4 regions of the Enterobacter sp. Taxon_8 genome follow, and region 1 is predicted to be linked to each of the others. Evidence: predicted binding sites of a transcription regulator. Region 1 holds the regulator's gene; each other region holds the start of a gene.

Evidence for each region. The regulator PurR, encoded in region 1, represses purine synthesis genes. The targets are predictions, from matches to a motif close to CANGCAAACGTTTGCNTG.
Region 2: a site for PurR is predicted at 3,218-3,235, ahead of tusA (sulfurtransferase TusA). Genes of this name have one in related genera too.
Region 3: a site for PurR is predicted at 3,932-3,949, ahead of pyrC (dihydroorotase). Genes of this name have one in related genera too.
Region 4: a site for PurR is predicted at 1,889-1,906, ahead of AC4IBF_RS16870 (nucleoside-specific channel-forming protein Tsx). Genes of this name have one in related genera too.

What each region holds. Positions count from the first base shown of each region.
Region 1 is NZ_CM177989.1:2,605,994-2,611,774, reverse strand. Features, by position in the region: gene cfa (cyclopropane fatty acyl phospholipid synthase) at 1-785, opposite strand, end outside; gene punC (purine nucleoside transporter PunC) at 1,084-2,283, opposite strand; gene punR (DNA-binding transcriptional activator PunR) at 2,398-3,309, shown strand; gene purR (HTH-type transcriptional repressor PurR) at 3,327-4,352, opposite strand; gene cydH (cytochrome bd-I oxidase subunit CydH) at 4,650-4,739, shown strand; gene AC4IBF_RS12280 (MFS transporter) at 4,903-5,781, shown strand, end outside.
Region 2 is NZ_CM177989.1:322,863-328,643, forward strand. Features, by position in the region: gene AC4IBF_RS01485 (AI-2E family transporter) at 1-464, opposite strand, end outside; gene AC4IBF_RS01490 (MFS transporter) at 610-1,827, shown strand; gene AC4IBF_RS01495 (DcrB family lipoprotein) at 1,832-2,389, opposite strand; gene AC4IBF_RS01500 (7-cyano-7-deazaguanine/7-aminomethyl-7-deazaguanine transporter) at 2,462-3,127, opposite strand; gene tusA (sulfurtransferase TusA) at 3,295-3,537, shown strand; gene yhgN (NAAT family transporter YhgN) at 3,600-4,193, opposite strand; gene asd (aspartate-semialdehyde dehydrogenase) at 4,373-5,476, shown strand; gene glgB (1,4-alpha-glucan branching enzyme) at 5,726-5,781, shown strand, end outside.
Region 3 is NZ_CM177989.1:2,868,756-2,874,536, forward strand. Features, by position in the region: gene AC4IBF_RS13675 (Gfo/Idh/MocA family protein) at 1-509, opposite strand, end outside; gene AC4IBF_RS13680 (YceH family protein) at 512-1,162, opposite strand; gene rimJ (ribosomal protein S5-alanine N-acetyltransferase) at 1,172-1,756, opposite strand; gene mdtH (multidrug efflux MFS transporter MdtH) at 1,993-3,201, shown strand; gene AC4IBF_RS13695 (lipoprotein) at 3,325-3,885, shown strand; gene pyrC (dihydroorotase) at 4,013-5,059, shown strand; gene dinI (DNA damage-inducible protein I) at 5,134-5,379, shown strand; gene bssS (biofilm formation regulator BssS) at 5,653-5,781, shown strand, end outside.
Region 4 is NZ_CM177989.1:3,530,291-3,536,071, reverse strand. Features, by position in the region: gene AC4IBF_RS16880 (VOC family protein) at 1-88, shown strand, start outside; gene AC4IBF_RS16875 (helix-turn-helix transcriptional regulator) at 103-783, shown strand; gene AC4IBF_RS16870 (nucleoside-specific channel-forming protein Tsx) at 872-1,750, opposite strand; gene AC4IBF_RS16865 (SadB/YajI family lipoprotein) at 2,021-2,560, opposite strand; gene nrdR (transcriptional regulator NrdR) at 2,713-3,162, shown strand; gene ribD (bifunctional diaminohydroxyphosphoribosylaminopyrimidine deaminase/5-amino-6-(5-phosphoribosylamino)uracil reductase RibD) at 3,167-4,270, shown strand; gene ribH (6,7-dimethyl-8-ribityllumazine synthase) at 4,358-4,828, shown strand; gene nusB (transcription antitermination factor NusB) at 4,850-5,269, shown strand; gene thiL (thiamine-phosphate kinase) at 5,347-5,781, shown strand, end outside.

The DNA.
Region 1 (5,781 bases):
ATGCCGTCCGGTTTCAGATTCCGGTCCACCACCTCAAAATAGGTATCGTAGTTTTTTGGCCCCACGTGCTCGAACATGCCGACGGAAACAATCCGGTCAAACTGTTCATTCAGGTCACGGTAGTCCTGCAGCCTGATATCCACATCGAGATCCTGGCAGCGCTCCCGCGCCATTTTTTGCTGTTCCGCTGAGATCGTCACGCCGACCACGCTGACGCCATAATGCTTCGCCATAAAATATGCCAGCCCACCCCAGCCGCAGCCGATATCCAGCACGCGCATGCCGGGCTGTAGCTGCAGCTTCTCGCTAATCAGACGCAGCTTCGCCTGCTGAGCCTCTTCAAGCGTCGAGGCCTCTTTCCAGTAGGCGCAGGAGTATTGCATGAAAGGGTCCAGCATGCGGCTGAACAGGTCATTGCCGAGATCGTAATGCTCTTTGCCGACGATCCAGGCGCGTTTTTTACTTTGCAAGTTAAACAGTCGGGCAGAGGCGACACGCAAAGTGTCTTTCAGATTGCGGGGGAGTTGATTTTCCAGACCGGCACGCAACACGCTGGCAAAAAAGATATCCAGCCGTTCACAATCCCACCAGCCGTCCATATAACTTTCTCCCAGGCCTAACGACCCTTCCCGCAACACGCGTTTAAAAAAGTCGGGATGTTTAACCTGGGGATCGGATGGCGAAGATCCGTTGATAGTGATGCCTGCTCGACCTAACAGTTCACTGACGATCCGGGACCAGTTGTCGTCCGGAACGCTGACTTCTTCTATACACGATGAACTCATAGCTTCTCCATCACCCTGATGTGATCAGAACCTTCAAACAGCGTAGACGCTTTTTTTGGTTTGTGAGAAATCTCACGGTAAATACCGCGAGGCTAGTATCCGACGTAGAACAGAGGAAGGGAGATAACCCTTGCCGAAATGCCTTCCATGGTAAAACGGGAGCACTCCGGCTCCCGTTAACACTTAATATTTATCGTATTTAATCGAACCAAATTTAGTATAGGCTTCAAAATTTGGTGATTCAATAGAAAATTGTTAGCAACCTAATCACTGAAATATAACATGATTTCTGGCGCAATCAGGCATGCGAGGTTTCCACCTGAGCACCGTTATCCTGCTCACGCTGCGCGGAGGCCTGCATGCGATAGCCCAATACCGCCAGCGCTACGGTGAACAGCATCACGCTGGTGGTGGTCAAAAGCGGCGTAGCAATCAGCGCCGAGACCACCAGGCTTGCCAGGAAGCACAAACCCAGCTGCAGGGTGTTCTGCAGCGCGGCGGCGCGGCCTGTTGCCTGCGGGAATGGACGCAGCGCCTGCGCCACAACGATAGGGTAAATCGCCCCGTTCGCAATGGCCATCACGCAGAACGGGATCAAAATTTCGGCCAGACCGGCACCCGGAATAAAGCCAACGGCCCAGGTCCCGATGACGCTCAGCGCATAGAGCACCAGCAGCCATGGCAGCATCTGCTGGCCTTCCCATTTTTGCAGCGCCGCGCGACAGCCGTACCCGCCCACAAGGAACGCGATTGTCTGCGGAACATAGCTCAGGCCGATGGCTGCCGGGCTGTAGCCCATATCGTGCAGAATGAACGGCGAGCCGGTGAGCCATGCGAAGAAGCTTGCCGAGCAGGCGGCATAGATCAGGACATTCCCGCGATACGCTTTGGCGCTCAACAGTGAGGTGAAGGTAATCGGCTTCGCGTCGGCATGCGCCTCTTTTTTATGCGCAGGCTTGAGGGCAAACGCCGGCAGCATCAGCACCAGCGTGATGGCAAACAGCGTGGCAAAAATGGCCTGCCAGTCAAAGTGCGCGAGGATCCAGCTGCCCAGCAGCGGAGCCAGGGCAGGGGAGAGGCCCACCAGCGGCATAATGGTGGCGAAAATACGGTTTGTGCGGTTAGCCGGGTAGTAGTCAGTCACCAGCGCCTGCCAGGTCACGGCCGCGGCACAGACGCCCACGGCCTGAACGAAGCGCAGCACCAGCAGCCAGGTGGCGTCGCGTACCCATAACATCCCCAGGCACCCCACCGCAAAAATGGCCAGACCCAGCAGCAGTACCGGTTTACGACCAAAGCGATCCGAGAGCGGTCCCCAGAGCAGCTGTGCAAAAGCAAAACCGGCGAGGAACAAACTCAGGCTGGCACTGATGGCGGCAGCGGGGGTTTGCAAATCTTCCTGCATCGCGGCAAAAGCCGGCAGGTACATATCGGTGGCCAAAAAGCCCAGCACGCTTAAGCCGCCGAGCCAGACTAAAAAACCGTTCCTGGGTTGCATTATTTTATTCTCCTGAGGAGGCAGGTATACATTGGCGCTGAGTGTAGGGAGTGCAAAGCCGCTTGTGAAACGCTAATATTTGGCGGGTGCATTCAAATTTTTTGCAGGCAGAAAATGTGGTCAGATTATTCTCTTGAAGTGGTCGATGCTGTCGCGCGTAACGGCAGCTTCAGCGGTGCGGCGCAGGAGCTGCACCGCGTCCCTTCGGCCATCAGCTACACGGTGCGTCAACTGGAGGAGTGGCTGGCGGTTCCGCTGTTTGAGCGGCGGCATCGTGACGTGGAATTGACGCCCGCCGGGGCGTGGTTTTTGAAGGAAGGGCGTTCTGTTATCAAAAAAATGCAGATCACCCGCGAACAGTGCCAGCAGATCGCCAACGGCTGGCGGGGACATCTTTCCATCGCGGTGGATAACATCGTGAAGCCGGAACGCACCCGACAGATGATTGTCGATTTCTATCGTCATTTCTCTGACGTTGAGCTGCGGGTCTCGCAGGAGGTGTTCAACGGGGTGTGGGATGCGCTGGCGGACGGCAGGGCGGAGATGGCGATTGGCGCGACGCAGGCGATCCCGGTCGGGGGACGTTACGCCTTTCGCGACATGGGGATGCTGAGCTGGAAATGCGTGGTGGCCAGCGATCATCCTCTGGCAGCGATGGACGGGCCGCTTAGCGACGATACGCTGCGCAACTGGCCCTCGCTGGTGCTGGAGGATACGTCCCGTTCATTGCCCAAGCGTATCACCTGGCTTCTGGACAACCAGCGGCGGGTGGTGGCTCCGGACTGGGAATCGTCGGCGACGTGCCTCAGTGCCGGACTGTGCGTCGCGATGGTGCCCGTTCATTTTGCGCGTCCGCGCATCAATACCGGCGAATGGGTTGAACTGACGCTGGAAAATCCGTTCCCGGACGCGGCCTGCTGCCTGACCTGGCAACAAAATGATGTCTCGCCCGCCATGGCCTGGCTGCTGGATTATCTGGGGGACAGCGAAACGCTGAACCGGGAATGGTTACGGGAGCCAGCGTAGCTGGCCCCGTAAAGGGATTAACGACGGTAGTCGCGGAACGGACCGTCCGCAACGGAACGGCGTTCAATCAGGCGCGGGTGAACTTCAATGGACTGCGACTCTTCGCGCTTGTTGACGATCCTGTCGAGCAGCATATTGAAGGCCGTTTCGCCCAGCGAATCTTTCGGCTGGTGAATGGTGGTCAGCGCAGGGGTGAAGAAGCGCGCGTTACGCACGTTGTCATACCCGATCACGGAAATATCCTGCGGTACGCGCAGACCCAGTTCATCGGCGGCGCAGAGCGCGCCCATGGCCATGATGTCACCCCCGCAGAAAACGGCGGTCGGACGGTGCGGCTGGGAAACGATCTGCTGCATTGCGCGGTAGCCTGATTCCGGCTCAAAGTCGCCCTGCACGATCCAGTTTTCCGGCACGGTGATCAGCGCTTCTTCCATCGCTTTCATAAAACCGGCAAGACGGCCCGCCCCGGTGTTGCGCTCCAGCGGACCCGGGATCACGCCAATCTCGCGGTGACCGCGTTCGATCAGGTAACGGCCGGCCATATAACCGCCTTCAAAGGCATTGTCGATAACGGAGTCGGTGAAATCTGCACGCGCTTCGCCCCAGTCCATAACGACCATGGGGATGTGGCGATACTCTTCGAGCATCGACAGCACGGATTCCGGGTACTCGGAACACATCACCAGCAGGCCGTCAACGCGCTTCTGAGCCATCATCGACAGGTAGGCGCGCTGTTTTTCAATGCTGTTCCACGCGTTGCCCAGAATCAGGGTATAGCCTTTCTGGAAGCAGTTTTTTTCAACCGCTTCAATGATCTCGGCAAAATAGGCCGCTTCACTACTGGTCGCCAGCAATCCAATGGACTTGGTGTGATTAACCTTAAGGCTACGCGCGACCGCACTTGGCGAATAATGCAGCTCCTTGATCGCTGCCCAGACGGCGTTGCGCGTCTCTTCCGCCACAAAGCGGGTTTTGTTAATTACATGTGATACGGTTGTAGTGGAAACGTTTGCGCGTTTTGCTACGTCTTTAATTGTTGCCATTAAATGTCACTCCAGACCATATCCTAAGCTCCTGAAAAACTTGAAGGTAAACGTTTGCCTTCTCTCACCCTTATCACGCAATCTTGAATTGCGGCACGCCGGGAAAACGACACGGGACGTCAGGAGGGGGTCAATGGCCGGTACGCTAATAAATTTAGCGTGGAATTTTGTCCTATCTTGATGAAAAGGGGAAGAGGTAAAGTGGTTATCAGTATAAATCCAGGAAGATTTTTGACGTAATCTGTGCAAAAATGAGCAAGCTCACTTTTCGTGTGGGGATTAAAAGGAGAAAAATTGATGAGTTCCGATCTTAAGTTTTCGCTGTTCACCACCGTTGTTGTGCTGGCTCTGATTGTTGTGGCCGGTCTGACGGCTGCGCTGCACTGATTTACGCGGAGGGAGAGCCTTCTCCCTCCCGACTCCCCGGATTGTTACTTCTCTGGCAAAAATCTTTTGCCATTTTGTTAACTTCTCATTTTTTGTGATTGATGTCATGCTTTCCGCTTCTTTGTTCTGTGTCACCACGTGACACGGCATCCGGAGTTTACGCATGAAAATCAATTTTCCCCTGCTGGCCCTGGCGATTGGCGCTTTTGGGATTGGCACCACTGAATTCTCCCCGATGGGGTTACTGCCCGTCATCGCCCGCGGCGTGGACGTCTCGATCCCTGCGGCTGGCATGTTGATCAGCGCCTACGCTATCGGCGTGATGGTGGGGGCGCCGCTGATGACGCTTCTCCTTTCTCATCGCGCGCGCCGCAATGCGCTGATTTTCCTGATGGCGATTTTCACCCTCGGCAACGTGCTTTCGGCCATTTCGCCGGACTACACCACGCTGATGCTGTCGCGTATTCTGACAAGCCTCAACCACGGCGCGTTCTTTGGGCTGGGGTCGGTCGTGGCGGCAAGCGTGGTGCCAAAACATAAGCAGGCGAGCGCCGTGGCCACCATGTTTATGGGGCTGACCATCGCTAACATCGGCGGTGTTCCTGCTGCAACCTGGCTGGGAGAAGCGATCGGCTGGCGTATGTCTTTCCTGGCGACGGCCGGGCTGGGCGTGGTCGCGATGGTGGCATTGTTCTTCTCCCTGCCGAAAGGCAGCGCCGGAGAACGTCCGGAAGTGCGTAAGGAGCTGTCGGTGCTGGTGCGCCCGCAGGTGCTTTCCGCGCTGCTTACCACCGTTCTCGGGGCAGGGGCGATGTTTACCCTCTATACCTATATTTCACCGGTACTGCACGATATCACCCACGCAACGCCTCTCTTTGTGACCGCGATGCTGGTGCTGATTGGCGTGGGCTTCTCGATTGGCAACTATCTCGGCGGGAAATTTGCCGACCGTTCCGTGAGCGGGACGCTGAAGGGCTTCTTAACCCTGCTGATTGTCATCATGATCGCCATTCCGTGGCTGGCGCGTAACGAGTTTGGCGCC
Region 2 (5,781 bases), 2.3 Mb from region 1:
ACCAGCAGCAGAATGCTGGCCATCGCGCCGGAAAGCCCCGTCATCAAGGTGGTGGCGTAGGTCATGACCTTCTCGGAGTCCATTCTGCGCAGCATCCGTTCGGGTGAAATATGCAGATTAAGAAAGGGTACCATCTCCTGCAGCGCGACAATTTTACGCGTCAGCTCTTTGTTGTACTGCGGCAGCATGGTGGAGAATTCGCTCAGCGATGCCGCCAGTACGCCGAAGAGCGCCGTCAGGCCAATCAGCATAACAATAACCACAATGGTGATGGCTACCGGGCGGCTGACTCCCCGACGTAAAAACCAGGTGACCAGAGGATTAAGCACAATGGCAAAAAAGAGCGCCAGCAGGAGCTGAACAATAATGTCGGCGGCAGCATGAATACCCGCAAGGATAACCACCAGACAGGCGAGTTTTAATAAGATGTGAAGTCCTGCTTTGTCGGACGGGTTAGCGATCATGCGTGTTCCTTAATATGATGACCCGGTAAGTGTAGTGCCCGGGCTTCGCTTCGTCTGGAGCCGTTAATCTGAAAGTCGGTGCTGATTTTCTTATTGCGCCGTGGTAATAGTGAAACACGGTTGTAAAAAATCCAGGTAAAACCCCATGCCCGAACCTGCCGCTGAACCGGCACTGAGCGGATTGCGCCTCAATCTGCGCATCGTTTCCGTTGTGATTTTCAACTTTGCCAGCTATCTGACCATTGGCCTGCCGCTGGCGGTCCTGCCGGGCTATGTCCATGACGTGATGGGCTTCAGCGCCTTCTGGGCGGGGCTGGTCATCAGCCTGCAATATTTCGCCACGCTCCTGAGTCGCCCCCATGCCGGGCGCTACGCGGACCTGTTCGGTCCAAAAAGCATTGTGGTGGTGGGTTTATGCGGCTGTTTCCTCAGTGGCCTGAGCTACCTGCTGGCTGCCGCAACCAGCCACTGGCCGCTGGTCAGCCTGGCGCTGCTCTGTCTGGGCCGCGTCATTCTCGGCATCGGACAAAGCCTGGCGGGAACCGGCTCGACGCTCTGGGGCGTTGGGGTTGTCGGCGCGCCGCACATTGGCCGGGTGATCTCCTGGAACGGGATTGTCACCTACGGGGCAATGGCCCTCGGGGCGCCGCTCGGCGTGGCCTGCTATGCGCTTGGCGGGCTGTATGGGCTGTCTATCACCATTATGGCGGTCGCGCTGCTGGCAATTCTCTTTGCGCTGCCGCGTCCGAAAGTTAAGGCCAGCAAAGGCAAGCCGCTGCCGTTTCGGGCGGTGCTGGGGCGCGTCTGGCCGTACGGCATGGCCCTGGCGCTGGCAACCACCGGCTTTGGCGTAATTGCGACCTTCATCACCCTGTTCTACGACGCCAAAGGCTGGGACGGCGCGGCCTTTGCGTTAACCCTGTTTAGCTGTGCGTTTGTAGGTGCCCGCCTGCTTTTCCCTAACGGCATCAACCGTCTCGGCGGGCTGAATGTGGCGATGATCTGCTTTGCGATAGAAATTGTCGGGCTGCTGCTGACCGGAATTGCGATGGTGCCGTGGGTCGCCAAAGTGGGCGTGTTCCTCGCGGGGGCTGGCTTTTCCCTGGTCTTCCCGGCGCTGGGCGTGGTGGCGGTAAAAGCCGTGCCGCAGCAGAATCAGGGGGCGGCGCTGGCGACCTATACGGTATTCATGGATATGTCTTTAGGCATTACCGGCCCGCTGGCGGGGCTGGTGATGGCCTGGGCAGGCGTGCCGGTGATCTATCTTGCCGCGGCGGGTCTGGTTGTTATTGCGCTGCTGCTGACGTGGCGGCTAAAAAAATGGCCCACGGTGCAGGCACCGGAGGCCACGTCATCGTCGTGAAGCGTTACTGGATCACGATGGTGTTAATGATGTTTTCAGCGGCCGTCTGCGCTTTCTGCTGATCTTCCGCTGGCAGGGTGATCTGCAGGGTCAGCAGTTTGTTATCGACCTTGCCCAGCACGACAGAGGAGTAAGCGGTCTGGCCTTTTGCGGAGATGATGCTGTCGAGCTGCTGCAGCTTATGGCCTTTCAGCTCGATGGATTTATTGGTCACGACCTGCAGCTGCGGGTCGCGGCCGCGCTGCTGATCTTCAAGACGTTTGGACAGGACGGCCAGGTCTTCGCTGGTGTCGTCGCCCACAATCACAATGACCGCTTTCTGCCCGGTTGCGTCGGAGTAAACGTGCATGTTGTTCGCCTGGGTGCCCAGCTTGCCGCTCTGGTCAGTCATATCGGCTGGCAGAGAGAAACTGAGTTTGCCATCCATCAGATTCACCGGCTGGCCGGTCGCATTGCTTTCTGCGGATGCGCCCTGAGCAGGCGTTTTCGTGTCGCTGTTATCACAGGCTGCAAGACCCACAACCAGCAGGCCAATCCCGACATATTTAACCAGATTGCGCATTGACTTCTTCCTTTCGATAAACGGCCATAACGGCTCATTCGCTCATCTTATCACAACTGATAAAGCGAACCCTTAACCAGCCTGCAATGCTGTGATTTCAGATTTATCTGCCAGCCTTTTCAGCAGCATATTGAGCAGCACGCCGTACATCGGCAGGAAGAAAACAATGCTGATGAGGACCTTGAAGCAGTAGTCCACCAGCGCGATTTCCATCCAGTGCTCGGCCATGAACGCATCCGGGCTGCGCCAGAAGGCGATGAAGAAGAAGGCCAGAGTATCGCTCACGTTACCGAACAGCGTGGAGGCGGTTGGCGCCATCCACCAGCGATGATTCTGACGCAGGCGGTTAAACACATGCACGTCGAGGATCTGCCCCAGCGCGTAGGCCATAAAGCTTGCCGCGGCGATGCGGGCAACGAACAGGTTGAAGTGGGTTAACGCCTCAAAGCCCTGCCAGCTTCCCATATAAAACAGAGACGAAATCACGTACGAGATGAACAGTGCCGGGAGCATGACCGAAAAAATAATACGGCGAGCGAGCGGTGCGCCAAAAATACGCACGGTCAAATCCGTCGCGAGGAAAATAAACGGGAAACTAAACGCGCCCCAGGTGGTATGGAAACCAAAGATGGAGATCGGGAGCTGCACCAGATAGTTGCTGGAGGTGATCACCAGCAAATGGAAAAGCGAAAGCCAGAACAACGCTTTTACGCGCTGAGATTCAGAAAACTGCGTCATATTGTGACCTTTTTATACGTTGGGGTGAGGGAACCCAATAAAAACCGCAGCATGATACTGCTTTGTCAGGACATTGCAATGGTTAGTTTTTACGCAATCGTTAACCTGGTTTGCATTGATCGCAACCGGGCGTAAACTACAGCCGTTTTTATCAGACCGAGAAGATCATGACCGACCTGTTTTCCTGCCCAGACCACACTCTTGATGCCCAGGGCCTTCGCTGCCCGGAACCGGTAATGATGGTACGTAAAACCGTGCGCAACATGCAGACCGGTGAAACGCTGCTGATCGTTGCCGACGACCCGGCCACCACGCGCGATATTCCCGGTTTTTGTACCTTTATGGAGCATGAGCTGGTGGCACAGCAGACAGAAACGCTGCCGTACCGGTATTTGATTCGTAAGGGCTGAGTGGGCGCCTCTGCGGCCTGATGCCCTCACCCCGGCCCTCTCCCACAGGGAGAGGGAGAAAGTCATCCCTTCATCCACGCCCGAATGCCGTCCAGGAACATCTGCGTTGCCATCATTACCAGAATCAGCCCCATCAGGCGCTCCAGCGCGTTTACCCCTTTTTCGCCCAGCAGGCGCAGGAACAGAGATGACTGCAGCAGGATAATAAATGTTCCGCCCCAGGCAATCAGCAGGGCAATCACCAGATGGCTCATCTGGTTCGGATACTGGTGCGACAGCAGCATCAGCGTGGCCAGAATGGTCGGCCCGGCAACGAGGGGAATCGCCAGCGGCACAATAAACGGCTCTTCACCCGCAGGCAGGCCGCTGCTGCTGCCTTCCGCGCTCGGGAAAATCATCTTAATCGCAATCAGGAAAAGAATAATCCCGCCGGAAATCGACACGGTTTCGGCGCGCAGGTTCAGGAATGCGAGGATTTTTTCACCCGCAAACAGGAAGATAAACATCACCAGCAGGGCGATGAGCAGCTCGCGGATCATGATCGCCCGGCGGCGCTTCGGTTCGGTGTGCTTCAGCACCGACATGAAGATCGGCAAGTTACCCAGTGGATCCATAATCAGGATCAATAAAACCGCCGCGGAAATGATTTCACTCATCTTTAAATTATCCCTGATACTTAGTAGTGTTATTTCGATGATTAGCGCTTTTTCTGATTGCCGGGCAATCATCGATTAATTTCGCTTGCGACTTTGGCAGCATTTTGTAATGTGAAGCATATCCCAGTTCAATACTGGCTTGCACAATCAGCACACACCCTCAGCAGGAAAAAAATGCTATGAAAAACGTTGGTTTTATCGGCTGGCGCGGTATGGTCGGCTCTGTACTCATGCAACGCATGGTTGAAGAGCGCGATTTCGACGCTATCCGCCCGGTCTTCTTCTCCACTTCCCAGCTCGGCCAGGCTGCTCCGTCCTTTGGTGGTACCACAGGCACGTTGCAGGATGCTTACGATCTGGAAGCGCTGAAGGCACTCGACATTATTGTGACGTGCCAGGGCGGCGATTATACCAACGAAATCTATCCAAAGCTGCGTGAAAGCGGCTGGCAGGGCTACTGGATTGACGCGGCCTCGTCGCTGCGCATGAAAGATGATGCCATCATCATTCTCGACCCGGTGAACCAGGGCGTGATCACCGATGGCCTGAACAACGGCGTAAAAACTTTTGTTGGCGGCAACTGCACCGTCAGCCTGATGCTGATGTCCCTCGGCGGCCTGTTCGCTCAGGATCTGGTGGAGTGGGTCTCCGTGGCGACCTACCAGGCCGCGTCCGGCGGCGGCGCGCGCCATATGCGCGAGCTGCTGACCCAGATGGGCCAGCTGCACCAGAGCGTTGCGACCGAGCTGGCAAACCCGGCATCCGCTATTCTGGATATCGAGCGTAAGGTCACCCAGCTGACCCGCAGCGGCGAGCTGCCGGTGGATAACTTTGGCGTACCGCTGGCCGGCGGTCTGATCCCGTGGATCGACAAACAGCTGGATAACGGCCAGACCCGCGAAGAGTGGAAGGGCCAGGCTGAGACCAACAAAATCCTCGCGACCGCGAACACCATTCCGGTTGACGGTCTGTGCGTGCGTATCGGCGCGCTGCGCTGCCACAGCCAGGCCTTCACCATTAAACTGAAAAAAGATGTGTCTATTCCGACCGTGGAAGAGCTGCTGGCCGCGCACAACCCGTGGGCAAAAGTAATTCCAAACGATCGCGATATCACCATGCGCGAGCTGACCCCGGCTGCCGTTACCGGCACGCTGACCACGCCGGTTGGCCGTCTGCGCAAGCTGAACATGGGGCCGGAGTATCTCTCCGCGTTCACCGTCGGCGATCAGCTCCTGTGGGGCGCCGCCGAGCCGCTGCGCCGCATGCTGCGCCAGCTGGCGTAATAATTTGTTAACTACCGGGGGTGATTTTCACCCCTTTTTTTTGCGTACTACATGGAGTAACACGCGGATGTCTTATTTTTTATCAGGAGTCATCTAGAGCGTTGGCTATGCTTTAAGGAAGAGTCATTTCTTACCTGAGGTTCGAACGGAGCAGAATGGATGCACATTTTTGTGCTGTCCCGTTCAGGTCACATTAAAAGTCGTCCCGGAGCGCTTAAAAAGGACGACATAAAAAACAGGATGAATACCATGTCCGATCGTGTGGATAGAGACGTGATTAATGCGCTTATTGCGGGTCATTTCGC
Region 3 (5,781 bases), 260 kb from region 1:
TCCACCACATGCAGGTAATCATCCAGAAGGGTGAACCGCAGATCGTTTGGCCCAATGCTGTCGGTACGGTGCTTATCCATTCGCAGCGAGGCAAGCGTGCCCGACTGCGCCTTAAGCTGCTGGTAAAGCGGCGCGAAGCGGCGGTTGAAGCCCACCATCAGCGTCAGTTTTTTGCGCGCCGCCAGTTCGATCAGACGTTCCGCGTCCGGAACATTTTCCGCCAGCGGTTTATCCACGCAGACGTGAACCCCCGCATTGAGCAGCTCGCTCACCACCTGATAGTGAGTTGCCGTTGAGGTATGCACAAAAACCGCATTACACTCGCGGGCCAGATCCTGCAGGGAGGCAGCGTACGGAATGCGCCAGGTTTCGCAGATACGTTCTGCCTTTTCTCGCGTGGGTGACCATGCCCCTTGCAGGGTCCAGTCCGTCGCCGCACCTAAAACAGGCAGCCAGGCTTTTTGCGCAATGCCGCCCAGCCCCACCACGCCTACGCGTAATTTTTTCACCGTCAGTCTCCCAGATGTGCCAGCAAGGCATCCAGACGCTGTTTCAGCCCGGCGACCTCTTCTTCCAGCGCTTCTACGCGCGCGACAAGAGTGTCAGTGCCTGCTGAGGATACCGCGTCGCTCTCCACGGTAGCGACATCGACGTCGCCGCTGAACAGATGCATATAGCGGCTTTCACGTTTGCCCGGCTCGCGCGCCAGACGCACCACGTACGGGCCGTCTTCGCGAGAAGCCAGCCCTTCCAGGGTCTGCTCGACCTCCTGCATATCGCTGAACTCATGCATACGGGAAGCGCGCGTGCGCAGTTCTCCCGGCGTCTGCGCCCCGCGCAGCAGCAGCGTGGTGATGACCGCCACTTCCGCGCTGCTCAACTTCAGGTCACCGAATTCGGAGTTACAAAAGCGCTGTTCGTACTTGGTCACGCGGTTGCCGAAGCCGCTGACGGTGCGCAAATAGTGGCGTTTTACCAGCGCATCCAGCACGTCCTGAACGTTATGCTCGCTGAGGTTCATCACCGGCTCGCGGTTGGTTTTCTGGTTGCAGGCCATGGTCACGGCGTTGACGGAGAGCGGATACTGCTCCGGCGTGGTGACCTGTTTTTCGAGTAAGCACCCAATCACGCGCGCTTCTGTACCGTTTAGCTGATACTTCATCTTTTCTCCTTAACGACCTGCGGTCCAGTCCCGGGTGGTTAACGCCGTCAGAACGTGGTCGCGCCACTCTCCGTCTATCAACAGATAGTCTTTGGCGTAACCCTCTTTCTCGAACCCTAAACGCGCCAGCAAATTGCCGCTGCGCTGATTATGCGGCATATAGTTCGCCATGATGCGATGGATATGCTGCGTGCGTTGCATATAGCGGATCGCCACCGTTAACGCCTCGTACATCAGCCCCTGTCCCTGCCATTTCTGGCCGATGGAGTAGCCAAGGTAGCAGGCGTGAAACGACCCGCGCACCACGTTTGAAAAATTGGCGATCCCGATAATCTCTTTCTCTTCGGGATCCAGCAGCGCGAAATAAAACGCGCTGCCCTGCTTGTGAAATTCCGTAATCATGCTGAGGCGCGCCTGCCAGCCGGAAGGGTAACAATGGCTCTCATCCCGAACGGGTTCCCATGGTTTTAAAAACTGGCGATTCTCGGCGTAATAATCCGCCAGACGCCAGGCATCACGCTCATGCACCAGACGAACGACCAGCCTGTCCGTTGTCAGACGCACTTTTGGCACATTACTGCGATAGCCAAACATCGATCCCACTCCTTCCCGTCACTTCTGCTTACCCATTAGCTTTACTATACCTGCGCCTGCGCCGTCTGTGAAAACAGTGACATACCATTTTTCTCGCTTTTCACTATTTTCGATGAGAACTCTCTATCAAAGCAGCCTTTTGATAAAAAAATATTGTCACGCCCGGGGGTGGGAAAAAACGCGGCGACAACGCAGAATGTTAGCGTGCTCACCATCTTATTTTCCCTGGAGGGAAAATGTCCCGCGTATCACAGGCCAGGAGCCTGGGTAAATATTTCCTGCTCGTCGATAACATGCTGGTCGTGCTCGGCTTTTTTGTCGTTTTTCCCCTTATATCGATCCGCTTTGTCGATCAAATGGGCTGGGCGGCATTAATGGTCGGCATTGCCCTGGGGCTACGCCAGTTTGTCCAGCAGGGTCTGGGCGTCTTTGGCGGGGCCATTGCCGACCGCTTTGGCGCTAAACCGATGATCGTTACCGGTATGCTGCTGCGCGCGGCAGGGTTTGCCACGATGGCGGTCGCCCAGGAGCCCTGGCTGCTCTGGTTCTCCTGCTTTCTCTCCGGCATCGGGGGCACGCTGTTCGATCCGCCACGTACCGCGCTGGTGGTGAAGCTGATTCGCCCTCAGCACCGCGGCCGTTTCTTCTCGATTCTGATGATGCAGGACAGTGCCGGGGCGGTTATCGGCGCCCTGCTGGGAAGCTGGCTGCTGCAGTATGACTTCCGTCTGGTCTGTGCGGCTGGGGCGGTGCTCTTTATTCTGTGCGCGCTGTTTAATGGCCTGTTCCTGCCCGCCTGGAAGCTGTCGACGGTCAAAGCGCCGGTCCGGGAAGGGCTTGGCCGGGTCCTGCGCGACAGGCGTTTTGTCACCTATGTGTTGACCCTGACGGGCTACTACATGCTGGCCGTACAGGTCATGCTGATGCTGCCGATCATGGTTAACGATATTGCGGGCACGCCTGCAGCCGTAAAATGGATGTACGCCATTGAAGCCTGCCTGTCGTTAACGCTGCTTTATCCGATTGCCCGCTGGAGCGAACGGCATTTTCGTCTGGAGCATCGCCTGATGGCCGGGCTGCTCCTGATGACGCTGAGCATGATGCCGATCGGTCTGGTGAACTCTCTCCAGCAGCTGTTTACGCTGATTTGCACGTTCTATATTGGCTCAATCATCGCCGAGCCTGCCCGCGAAACGCTGAGCGCCTCGCTTGCGGATGCGCGTGCGCGCGGCAGCTATATGGGGTTCAGCCGCCTGGGGCTGGCGCTCGGCGGGGCATTAGGTTACGCCGGGGGCGGCTGGTTGTTTGATGCCGGCAAAGCGTTAAATCAACCTGAACTCCCGTGGATGATGCTGGGCGCGGTGGGCTTTATGACGCTACTCGCCCTGTGGTGGCAGTTCAGCCAGAAACGCAGTGCGAGCGGCATGCTCGAGCCTGGCGCGTAGCCTTTCCCTCGGGCGGGAGCCTCTCCCGCCCCACTTCTCAGTTTTTTCTGCTGGTTTCTGCCAATTCACGCTGACATACTGGCGTAACAGGACAGAAGCGCCGATTTTTCGTTGAGGAACACTATGAAGAAAATTGTCTTTGCCGCTGCATTAGTTGTCAGCGGCCTGCTGGTTGGCTGTAACCAGCTCACGCAATATACCGTCAGTGAACAGGAAATTAATCAGGCGCTGGAAAAGCATAACAATTTCTCGAAAGACATTGGCGTGCCGGGGCTGGCAGACGCGCATATCGTGCTCACAAACCTGAGTAGCCAGATCGGACGTGAAGAGCCAAACAAAGTCACACTGGCCGGTGATGCGGACCTCGATATGTCCTCCCTGTTTGGCAATCAGAAAGCCAACATTAAGCTCAAGCTGAAGGCACTCCCTGTTTTCAACAAAGAGAAAGGGGCGATTTTCCTGCAGGAGATGGAAGTGGTCGATGCGCAGGTGTCTCCGGACAAGATGGCACCGGTTCTGCAAACCCTGATGCCCTATCTGAACCAGTCGCTGCGTAATTATTTTAACCAGCAGCCCGCGTACGTCTTAAGTGAAGACAAAAGCAAGGGTGAAGCCCTGGCGAAAAAATACGCAAAGGGCATAGAGGTGAAACCGGGCGAAATTATCATTCCTTTCACCGATTAACCTGAAGGGCGCTGCGGCGCCCTTTTTTTTCACGGAAAAGTGTGCAAACGAAAACGTTTCCGCTTATGATTTGTGTCCGGCAAAAACAGCCATCCTTATGACTGATTCCTGACAAGCCGGAGCTTCCATGACTGCACAACCCCAGGTTCTTAAAATCCGCCGCCCTGACGACTGGCATATCCATCTGCGCGATGGCGATATGCTGAAAACCGTCGTGCCTTATACCAGCGAAATTTATGGCCGCGCGATTGTCATGCCTAACCTGGTTCCACCAGTCACCACCGTCGATGCCGCGATAGCCTATCGCCAGCGCATCCTGGATGCCGTGCCTGCGGGACACGATTTTACCCCGCTGATGACCTGCTATCTGACCGACTCGCTGGACCCGAACGAAGTGGAGCGTGGGTTTAACGAAGGCGTCTTTACGGCAGCGAAACTCTACCCGGCGAATGCCACCACCAACTCCAGCCACGGCGTCACCAGCATTGATGCCATCATGCCGGTTCTGGAACGCATGCAGAAACTGGGTATGCCGCTGCTGGTCCATGGTGAAGTCACGCACGCGGAGATTGATATCTTCGACCGTGAAGCCCGTTTTATCGAGACCGTGATGGAGCCTTTGCGCCAGCGCCTGCCCGCGCTAAAGGTGGTATTTGAGCATATCACCACCAAAGACGCGGCAGAGTACGTGCGTGACGGCAACGATCTTATCGCTGCCACCATTACGCCACAGCACCTGATGTTTAACCGTAACCACATGCTGGTGGGCGGGGTGCGCCCTCACCTCTACTGTCTGCCTATCCTCAAGCGCAACATCCACCAGCAGGCGCTGCGCGAGCTGGTCGCCAGCGGGTTCTCCCGCGCGTTCCTCGGTACCGACTCCGCACCTCACGCCCGCCATCGTAAAGAGGCGAGCTGCGGCTGCGCAGGCTGCTTCAACGCCCCAACGGCGCTTGCCAGCTACGCAACCGTATTTGAAGAGATGAACGCGCTGGAACATTTCGAAGCATTCTGCTCCCTTAACGGCCCGCGCTTCTACGGCCTGCCGGTCAACGACACCTTCATCGAGCTGGAGCGGAAAGCGAGCCACGTTGAGGAGTCCATTGCCCTGACGGATGATACGCTGATCCCATTCCTGGCGGGTGAAACCGTTAACTGGACGGTAAAACGTTAAAAAATCAATCCCCCTTGTTGTCAAAAAGATAATATACCTGTATAAATAAACAGTATATTACACAGGGGGCATTTATGCGTATTGAAGTCACCATAGCCAAAACTACCGTTCTGCCTGCCGGCGCGCTTGATGCACTGGCAGGCGAATTATCCCGCCGTATTAACAACACCTTTCCCGATAACGCGGGTGCCGTAACGGTGCGTTACGCCTCGGCGAACAACCTCTCCGTCATTGGTGCTGCGAAAGAAGATAAAGATCGCATCAGCGAAATCCTGCAGGAAACGTGGGAAAGCGCAGACGACTGGTTTATCACAGATTAACACTGCTCCCTCATTGTGTTTTTTGCCGGGTCGCCCCGGCTTTTTTTTGTCTAAAAATCCTGCAAGTTCAAATTAATTCGGCATCTTCTTTAAGAATCGTGAACAAGATGGTGTTTTATTGTTCGAACAATCCTAAAAAGCAGAAAAATGTGTTGCCAGCTGTTTATTTTTCCCGTCGGAACCCTTATTACTTGGTATACTGAAGATGCTTTCAGAAAAACATGCATTGAACCTCAAAGCCGTTGTCTTCTAACACGCATTAAGGGGGTTATAATGGAAAAGAATAGTGAAGTGATCCAGACCCATCCACTTGTAGGCTGGGATATCAGTACCGTAGATAGCTACGATGCGCTGATGCTGCGTTTGCACTACCAGACCCCGAATCAACTCAACCGTGAAGAA
Region 4 (5,781 bases), 920 kb from region 1:
CCCGCTGGAACTGCCGCATGGCATTGGCACTATCGCCTTGTTTACCGACAGCGAGGGCAACCGCGTCGGGCTCCATCAACCTGCCTGAGAGCGGACAAAGTTATGACCCGACGCGCTGACCGTTTGTTTCAGATTGTGCAGATCCTGCGGGGCAGGCGTCTGACAACGGCAGCGCATCTCGCGGACCGGCTTGGCGTGTCCGAGCGCACGGTATATCGCGATATCCGCGACCTGTCGCTTTCCGGCGTGCCGGTGGAAGGTGAGGCGGGAAGTGGATATCGGCTGATGTCGGGCTTTGACCTGCCGCCGCTGATGCTGACAAATAAGGAGTCCGAGGCGCTGATCGTCGCGATTCGCCTGCTCAAAACCTGGGGTGGGGAATCGCTGTCGCGCGAGCTGGAGTCGGCTCAGGAGAAGGTGCTGGCGATTCTGCCCGAGGAGAGCCGCCGAAAGGCGGAGCAGACGCGGATCTACGCCCCGGACTTTTGCATGCAAAGCCACTCCCGCAGCGATTTTGACATGATTCATCAGGCGATTTCCGCCCAGCGCGTGCTGGCGCTGCATTACCGTGATGAAGCCGGACAGCTGTCTAAACGTGAGGTTCAGCCGCTGGGGCTATTCTTCTGGGGAGAGCGCTGGCTGCTGGCTGCGTGGTGTGAACGGCGCGATGACTATCGCTGTTTCCGGCTCGACCGATGCCTCAATATTGTGGCTACGGAGAGGCGTTTTAGCGAGAGCGCGGACAGGTCTCTGGCGGATTTTTTGCGGAAGGTGAAGCAGTAAAAGGCCGGGTGGCGGCTACGCCTTACCCGGCCTACATTTGGGTCGTAGGCCCGGTAAGCGTAGCGCCACCGGGCGAAACCCACACTGATTAGAAGTTGTAACCTACAACCAGGTAACCACCCCAACCGGTAGAACGGACGTTTTCTTTCATCCAATTCAGGTCGGCGTCGTCGTTCCACTGGCCGCCGTTGTGCCAGTAACGCGCCACTACAGAGTAGTGCCAGTGATCGTAGTTCAGCGCCAGGATGTGGCTGGAGGCGATGGAGTCGTTAGTACGCTGTTTAATACCGTTCTCTGCGTAACCGCTCTTATCTCCCAGTTCTGAACCCCAGTCGAAGTTGGTGAAGCCGATGTAGCTCAGGTTACCGCCCCACAGCTGAGTGATTGGTACAAAGTATTTCACTTTGAAACGGTAGCCATCCCACTCATTCTGGTTTTCTGCACCGTAGTTCTGCCACTGGTATTTCGCGTAAACGTTCAGGGACAGGCTCATTGGCAGGCCGGTGTCGATGTCCGTACCCAGACCCATATACCAGGTGCTCTGACGACCTGACTCGTTGCGGCCCATGTCGTAGATATAGTTGTTCGCGAAGTACCACTCTTTGAACGGACCGAAGCTGAGGTCGGTGCCGGTCAGCTTGTCGATGGAGAAGCGTGGTTCGATTTCCATGAACAGAGGGGAGCCATGGTTCCAGATACCTTTAGCCTGAGAGTTACCGCCGAAGAAGACCGGTGCATCCATGTAGCCGTAGAAATCAAACCAGTCTTTCTTGGCGAATGCTTCGTACTCCAGGTAGGTATCGTTGCGGATCTGTGGTCCGAAACGGGTGTGGTAGCTGCCGACTACGTTAACGCTCTGGTGCCACCAGTCGGAGAGGTATTGTGGTTTATCGTTTTCCGCTGCGTTAACAGTGAAAGAGGAAGAAAGTGCCAGCACGGCGCCAGCTGCGAGTAATGTTTTTTTCATAATCATGCCACTGATTGAAATTCCCTTTCGGGAGTGAAAAATGCGCGAATTGCGTTTCTAAATATTTCGTGTTTCTGCGGTGCCTATTATAGGAATCCCTGCTCACAAAAATATGTGTTGTTTCACATATCTCTCACACGCGTAATCGATTGCGTTCACGTTTGCGTACTTTAAACGGGCGGGATTGTAGCGGCAATCATTTATGTTGCCAATCCATACGAAATGTAAATGTTAGCGGAGTGACATTGCGCTCCGCTAAAAAGGAGGGGATTAGTGCGCGGCGGGTTGAATGTCGTGAATGCGGATAAAGCCTAACTGTTCCGGCGTAACGCCGCTTAACTGAAGCGGAATATCCACATCGCTTGGTGCTAAAACACTGGCCGGGGCGGTGAAGAGCTGATTCTTCACGTTCACCTCCTGGTAGTTCTCCGTTGTGCCCTGGATCTGCCCCCACTCGACGGTGCCGCTGAAGGCTGGCAGCGGATCGTTGGACTCTCCCTGGATGCGTAATGTTGCGCGAGTACCATCTGCGTTCGCCGCCACATTCACCAGAGACATTTTTAGCGTGCCGATCTGACTATTGAGACGCGCAGGCGTATTCGCGCCCGGCAGCAGATAAACCCCGCTGCTGGATTTGGCATTCAGCGCGTTTTGCTGGGTGATTTTCACCGTTTCTTTGTTCAGCTTGTCCATCGCCGTATTGAGCGTATTGACGCTCTGTTTCAACTGACGGACTTCGGTTTGCTGTGCACAGGCGCTAAGGGTGAAGAGGCTCCCCACCAGCAATATTTTCAGGTAACGTCTTGTCATTGCGTTTATTTCCTTGAAATAACGGATCGCCTTAATGGTAGCCAGCATCATCATGTGAGATATAGATCCTTTGTCTCAAAAAGCTCTTCCTTTGTTGTCAGGCCAGATCAGGGTAAAATGAAAATTAGTTAACCAGATAACAGGGATACCGTATGCATTGCCCATTCTGCTCCGCTGTGGATACCAAAGTCATCGACTCTCGTCTTGTGGGCGAAGGGTCATCCGTACGCCGTCGTCGGCAGTGTCTGGTGTGCAACGAGCGTTTCACGACCTTTGAGGTTGCAGAGCTGGTAATGCCGCGCGTGGTAAAAAGTAACGACGTGCGCGAGCCGTTTAACGAAGAGAAACTGCGCAGCGGGATGCTGAAGGCCCTCGAAAAACGTCCCGTCAGCGCGGACGACGTGGAGATGGCGTTAAACCACATAAAATCTTACCTTCGTGGTTTGGGTGAGCGTGAAGTGCCAAGCAAAATGATCGGCAACCTGGTGATGGAGCAGTTGAAAAAGCTCGATAAGGTCGCCTATATCCGCTTCGCCTCGGTCTACCGCAGCTTCGAAGACATCAAAGAGTTTGGCGAAGAGATCGCCCGCTTACAGGATTAAGCTCATGCAGGATGAGATTTACATGGCGCGAGCCATGAAGCTGGCGCAGCGCGGCCGTTTTACTACCCATCCCAACCCGAACGTCGGGTGCGTTATCGTCAACGATGGCGAGATTGTAGGAGAGGGGTTTCACTATCGGGCGGGCGAACCGCATGCCGAGGTTCATGCGTTGCGCATGGCCGGTGAGAAGGCGCGCGGTGCCACAGCCTACGTCACGCTGGAGCCCTGCAGCCATCACGGGCGTACGCCGCCGTGCTGTGAAGCGTTGATCGCGGCGGGTGTTTCACGCGTGGTCGCATCGATGCAGGACCCAAATCCGCAGGTGGCTGGACGCGGTCTGTATCGCCTGCAGCAGGAAGGCATTGACGTCAGCCATGGTCTGATGATGCAGGATGCGGAAGCGCTTAATGAAGGTTTCCTGAAGCGCATGCGCACGGGGTTCCCGTATATTCAGCTCAAGCTGGGCGCCTCGCTGGACGGCCGTACGGCAATGGCAAACGGTGAAAGCCAGTGGATCACTTCTCCACAGGCAAGGCGCGATGTGCAACGTCTGCGCGCGCAAAGCCATGCTATTCTCACCAGCAGTGAAACCGTTCTGGCTGACGATCCGGCCATGACCGTGCGCTGGGACGAGCTGAATGCCGATACCCAGGACCTGTACCCGCAGGAGAACCTGCGTCAGCCGCTGCGTATTGTCATTGATAGCCAGAACCGCGTGACGCCGGAGCACCGCATCGTGCAGCAGCCGGGGGAAACCTGGATTGCCCGCACCAAAGAAGATACGCGCGAATGGCCGGAAGGCGTGCGCAGCATTCTGGTGCCGGAGCATAACGGCCATCTGGATCTGGTGGTGCTGATGATGCTGCTCGGCAAGCAGCAGGTGAACAGCATCTGGGTAGAGGCGGGGCCAACGCTCGCCGGTGCGCTCTTACAGGCCGGGCTGGTGGATGAACTGCTTGTTTACGTTGCGTCTAAACTGTTAGGCCACGACGCGCGCGGCCTCTTTGTGCTGCCCGGCCTTGAAAAACTGGCCGACGCACCGCAACTCACATTTAGCGAGATTCGTCCGGTAGGTCCGGATGTCTGCCTCCACTTAACGACAGCGTAATTGCTCCTGAAATAGGGAAGCAGTGCGCAAAGTATTATGATAAAATCCGCCCCCCTGCGGGGCCAAATGAACCCGTAAAGGAAGAGTATGAACATTATTGAAGCTGCTGTAGCTACCCCGGACGCTCGCGTCGCCATCACCATTGCGCGTTTCAACAACTTCATCAACGACAGCCTGCTGGAAGGTGCGATTGACGCCCTGAAACGTATCGGTCAGGTTAAAGATGACAACATTACCGTTGTTTGGGTTCCAGGCGCTTACGAACTGCCACTGGCGGCAGGCGCGCTGGCGAAAACCGGTAAATACGACGCGGTGATTGCGCTGGGTACCGTTATTCGTGGCGGCACTGCGCACTTCGAATACGTTGCGGGCGGTGCAAGCAACGGCCTGGCACACGTTGCGCAGGATGCTGAAATTCCTGTCGCATTCGGCGTGCTGACCACCGAAAGTATTGAACAAGCCATCGAACGTGCTGGCACCAAAGCCGGTAACAAAGGTGCAGAAGCTGCACTGACCGCGCTTGAAATGATTAATGTATTGAAAGCCATCAAGGCCTGATTTTTTTGTAAGGGGAATTCCGTGAAACCTGCTGCTCGTCGCCGCGCCCGTGAATGTGCCGTCCAGGCACTTTACTCCTGGCAGTTGTCCCAGAACGACATCGCTGATGTTGAATACCAGTTCCTGTCAGAACAGGACGTGAAAGACGTTGACGTTCTGTACTTCCGTGAACTGCTGTCGGGAGTGGCGACTAATAGCGCGTATCTCGATGGTCTGATGAAGCCATACCTGTCCCGTCTGCTCGAAGAGCTGGGCCAGGTAGAAAAAGCAGTGTTGCGTATTGCGCTGTTTGAGCTGTCTAAACGTGATGATGTGCCGTACAAAGTGGCCATCAACGAAGCGATCGAACTGGCGAAAACCTTCGGCGCTGAAGACAGCCACAAGTTTGTAAACGGCGTACTTGATAAAGCAGCACCTGCGATCCGTCCCCACAAAAAGTGATCCGCAAACCGGAGTCCTGCATTGCCTGACGGGCGGTGCGGCTCCGGTTTTTTCTTTTATTTGCTGAGGCATAACGTATGGCATGCGGCGAATTCTCCCTGATTGCCCGTTATTTCGACCGTGTCAGAACCTCTCGTCTTGATGTTGAAACCGGCATCGGCGATGACTGTGCACTTCTCAATATTCCCGAAAAACAGACGCTGGCCATCAGCACCGACACTCTGGTGTGCGGCCGACATTTCTTACCGGATATCGATCCTGCCGATCTGGCGTATAAGGCGCTGGCGGTTAACGTCAGCGATCTGGCGGCGATGGGGGCCGATCCCGCGTGGTTAACCCTGGCGCTGACGCTGCCAGAGGTAGACGAAGCCTGGCTTGAAGCTTTCAGCGATGCGCTGTTTGAGCAGCTTAACTACTACGATATGCAGCTGATTGGCGGTGATACCACTGCCGGGCCGCTGTCGATGACGCTGGCGATCCACGGCTATGTGCCGCTCGGCCGCGCGCTGAAG